One region of the Streptomyces sp. ME19-01-6 genome, then DNA from elsewhere that is predicted to be linked to it. Evidence: riboswitches for the same ligand, from Rfam matches in the RefSeq annotation. Region 1 holds a riboswitch; the other holds the start of a gene.
What was found. Region 1 has a riboswitch for thiamine pyrophosphate ahead of PV419_RS27875 (thiamine ABC transporter substrate-binding protein). Riboswitches for the same ligand answer to the same signal wherever they lie in the genome.

Region 1 (2,195 bases):
ACATCCCGGCCGCCGCGCGCGAAAAGCTGGCGGCCGGGCTGCTGCCGGACCTGATGAGCGTGGTGCGTCACATCAGCTGCGACGACGACACCACCCGCAAGACCCTGTGGCGCCTCTTCGACGGCACGCTCGTGGAGTCCGTGCTGATGCGCTACCCGGACCGGGTCACCATGTGCATCAGCTCCCAGGCGGGCTGCGGCATGAACTGCCCGTTCTGCGCCACCGGCCAGGCGGGCCTGGACCGCAACCTGTCCACCGCCGAGATCGTGCACCAGATCGTCGACGGGATGCGGGCGCTGCGGGACGGTGAGATCCCAGGTGGTTCGGCGCGGCTGTCCAACATCGTCTTCATGGGCATGGGCGAGCCGCTCGCCAACTACAACCGCGTCGTCGGCGCCATCCGCAGGCTGACGGACCCGGAGCCGGACGGCCTCGGCCTGTCCCAGCGCGGGATCACCGTCTCGACCGTCGGGCTGGTCCCGGCGATGCTGCGCTTCGCCGACGAGGGCTTCAAGTGCCGTCTCGCGGTGTCGCTGCACGCGCCCGACGACGAGCTGCGCGACACGCTCGTCCCGGTCAACACCCGCTGGAAGGTCCGCGAGGTCCTGGACGCGGCGTGGGAGTACGCGGAGAAGTCGGGCCGTCGCGTCTCCATCGAGTACGCCCTGATCAGGGACATCAATGACCAGGCATGGCGGGCCGACCTGCTGGGGCGGCTGCTCAAGGGCCGCCGGGTGCACGTCAACCTGATCCCGCTCAACCCGACACCCGGCTCCAAGTGGACCGCGTCCAGGCCCGAGGACGAGAAGGCGTTCGTGGCCGCCCTGGAGGCACACGGCGTGCCCGTGACCGTCCGGGACACCCGGGGGCAGGAGATCGACGGGGCGTGCGGGCAGCTGGCGGCGGCCGAGCGCTGAGGGCCGGCTGATACGGTGCCCTGGCACCACCTCGTACACACATGAACGTCTCGTACAAGTGAACATTCCGACAGGGGAGCGCGAACAGCGCTGAGAGTGCGGCCCGGCCGCAGACCCTCGGACCTGATCCGGGTCATACCGGCGTAGGGAGTCAGCCTCATATGAACAGCCGTCTTCGGCATGCCGTCGCCGCCGCCCTCTTCGGCTCGCTCGGCCTCACCACGCTCGTCGCCTGCGGAGAGGACTCCTCCGGCTCCTCCGGCGGCTCCGGCTCCAAGACCGTGAAGCTGGTCTCGCACGACTCGTTCGCCGCGTCGAAGGCCGTGCTGAAGGAGTTCACCCGGCAGACCGGCTACAAGGTGCAGGTGCTGCCCGGTGGCGACGCCGGGGCGGCCGTCAACCAGGCGATACTCTCCAAGTCGCACCCCCAGGGCGACGTCTTCTTCGGCGTCGACAACACCCTGCTCTCCCGCGCGCTCGACAACGACCTGTTCACCCCCTACCGGGCCACGGGCCTGGACAAGGTCCCCGCCGCCCTCCAGCTCGACGCGGCCGAGCACCGCGTCACCCCGGTCGACTTCGGCGACATCTGCGTCAACTACGACCGCAAGTACTTCGCCGACAAGAAGCTGGCCCCGCCGAAGACCTTCGACGACCTGACCAAGCCCGCCTACAAGAACCTCCTGGTCACCGAGAACGCGGCCACCTCCTCTCCCGGCCTCGCTTTCCTGCTGGGCACGGCCGCCCGGTACGGCGACGACGGCTGGCAGGGCTACTGGAAGAAGCTCAGGGCCAACGGCGTCGAGGTCGTCGACGGCTGGGAGCAGGCGTACTACGACCGCTTCTCCGGCTCGGCGGGCGGCGCGAAGGGCGACCGGCCGCTGGTCGTCTCGTACGCCTCCAGCCCGCCCGCCGAGGTCGTCGACTCCAAGCCGCGGCCCGCGCAGGCCCCCACAGGGATCGCGACGGGAACCTGCTTCCGCCAGGTGGAATTCGCCGGGCTCCTGAAGGGCGCGTCGAACTCCAAGGGCGGAAGGGCGCTGCTGGACTTCCTGCTGACCAAGCGGTTCCAGGAGGACGTGCCGCTCAACATGTACGTCAACCCGGCCCGCGAGGACGCGAAGCTGCCCGAGCTGTTCACGAAGTACGGCGTGAAGGTCGCCGACCCGGCCAGGCTGGACCCCCGGAAGATCGCCAAAAACCGTGACCAGTGGGTCAAGGCATGGTCCTCGCTCGTCCTGTAAAGCGGAGTGAGCGCCCCGCCGCCGCGCCGGGGAC
Region 2 (2,195 bases), on a different contig from region 1:
AGCATGATCGCGCTGCCCCCGACCACCGCGACGACCAGCGGGTTGGAGCCGTCCAGGATCGCCGGGAGGATGAACTGCGTCAGCACCCCGAAGCTGACCGCCAGCGCCACCAGCGCGAAGACGCCGCGCAGCCGCCCGACGGCCACGACCGCGAGCGCGAACAGCCCGGCGAGCAGCGCCATGGGCAGCGTCCGGTCGACGTCCGAGACGGAGTACTGCAGATTCTTCGGCGCCTTGGGCGCGTACGCCAGCTTCAGCTTCTGACCGGCGGAGTAGGTACGGGACGCGTTCGGCTGTACGATTTCCTCAAATCTGCGTCCTTTGTCCTTCCCTGATGTGACCTCGATGGTCGCCTTCTCACAAACGGACTTCTTGCCCGATCCCCCGGCCGCGCTCTCCTGGTCCGCGGCCGCCTGGCCCGGCTCGGCGGGCTGCTGCGGCTGGGCGTTGACGTCGGCGCAGTTGACCTCCTCGACCTTCACCACCCGCCCGGCCACGGTCTGCTGGTCGAAGCCGAGCCCGCTGCGCTCATGGGCCTTGTGGTCGGGCGTGCCGCCCGGCCACAGCACGATCAGCCCGGCGACGACGGCTGCGGCGAAGGGGATCAGGACCGCCGCGATGACCTTGCGCAGGTGGGCGGAGACGGGCGTGGCCGGGCCATGGCTGTGCGAGTGGCCGTGAGCGTGGCCGGGCGTGTGGCCGGGCTCATCCGGGTGGTGCTGCCGCTGCGGTGTCGAGGTCACCGTCAGATCATCGCAAGAGCGAGGGCCCTCTGTTCATCGCCGCGGGAGAACCGTTAGCGTGGGTGACACCTTTGCAATCGCGGGAGCTCGGAGCACCGGGCTGAGAGGGCGCTGACTTCCTTGGCTGCGCCGACCGCTGAACCTGTTACCGGGTAATGCCGGCGTAGGGAGTGGGTCTCAATGACTCTGCAGGATGCACGCACGCCCGAAAAGCGCGAGTTCGGCTGGCATAAGGGATATGTCACCGGCTCGCGTCCGGACCTCCAGGTCCCGGTCCGCCGAGTGCACCTCACCAATGGCCAGGACGTCACGCTGTACGACACCTCCGGCCCGTACACCGACCCCCAGATCGAGACAGATGTCCGCCGCGGCCTCGCGCCGTTGCGGCAGAACTGGATCCTCGCCCGCGGCGACACCGAAGAGTACGCGGGCCGCCCCGTCCGCCCCGAGGACGACGGCATCAAGCACACCACGCCGCGCGGGGGGCTGCGCAACCTCGACGCGGTCTTCCCCGGCCGCCCCCGCCAGCCCCGCCGGGGCCGGGACGGCGCCGCCGTGACACAGCTCGCCTACGCCCGCCGCGGCGAGATCACCGCGGAGATGGAGTACGTCGCGCTCCGCGAGAACGTCTCCCCCGAGGTGGTCCGCGAGGAGATCGCGGCCGGCCGGGCGGTCCTCCCGGCCAACGTCAACCACCCGGAGATCGAGCCGATGATCATCGGCAAGCGATTCCTGGTGAAGGTCAACGCCAACATCGGCAACTCAGCCGTCACGTCCTCCATCGAGGAGGAGGTCGAGAAGATGACCTGGGCGACCCGCTGGGGCGCCGACACGGTCATGGACCTCTCCACCGGCCGCAATATCCACACCACCCGCGAGTGGGTGCTGCGCAACTCCCCCGTTCCCATCGGCACGGTGCCCCTGTACCAGGCTCTGGAGAAGGTCGACGGCAAGGCCGAGGAGCTGACCTGGGAGATCTACAAGGACACCGTCATCGAACAGGCCGAGCAAGGCGTCGACTACATGACGGTGCACGCGGGCGTGCGACTGCCGTACGTCCCGCTGACCGCCCGCCGCAAGACCGGCATCGTCTCGCGCGGCGGCTCCATCATGGCGGCGTGGTGCCTGGCCCACCACAAGGAGTCGTTCCTCTACACCCACTTCGAGGAGCTCTGCGAGATCCTCGCCGCGTACGACGTCACCTACTCGCTCGGCGACGGACTGCGCCCAGGCTCTATCGCCGACGCCAACGACGAGGCGCAGTTCGCCGAGTTGCGCACGCTCGGTGAGCTCAACCGGATCGCCAAGCGGCACAACGTCCAGACGATGATCGAGGGCCCGGGCCATGTCCCGATGCACAAGATCAAGGAGAACGTCGACCTCCAGCAGGAGATCTGCGAAGAGGCCCCCTTCTACACCCTCGGCCCCCTCACCACCGATATCGCCCCTGCC

Region 2: another riboswitch for thiamine pyrophosphate. It lies ahead of thiC (phosphomethylpyrimidine synthase ThiC); the one in region 1 lies ahead of PV419_RS27875 (thiamine ABC transporter substrate-binding protein).

Annotation. Positions count from the first base shown of each region.
Region 1 is NZ_JARAXF010000014.1:50,388-52,582, reverse strand. It holds gene rlmN (23S rRNA (adenine(2503)-C(2))-methyltransferase RlmN) at 1-917, shown strand, start outside; TPP riboswitch at 980-1,084, shown strand; gene PV419_RS27875 (thiamine ABC transporter substrate-binding protein) at 1,079-2,161, shown strand.
Region 2 is NZ_JARAXF010000005.1:397,544-399,738, forward strand. It holds gene PV419_RS15215 (YibE/F family protein) at 1-743, opposite strand, end outside; TPP riboswitch at 813-930, shown strand; gene thiC (phosphomethylpyrimidine synthase ThiC) at 924-2,195, shown strand, end outside.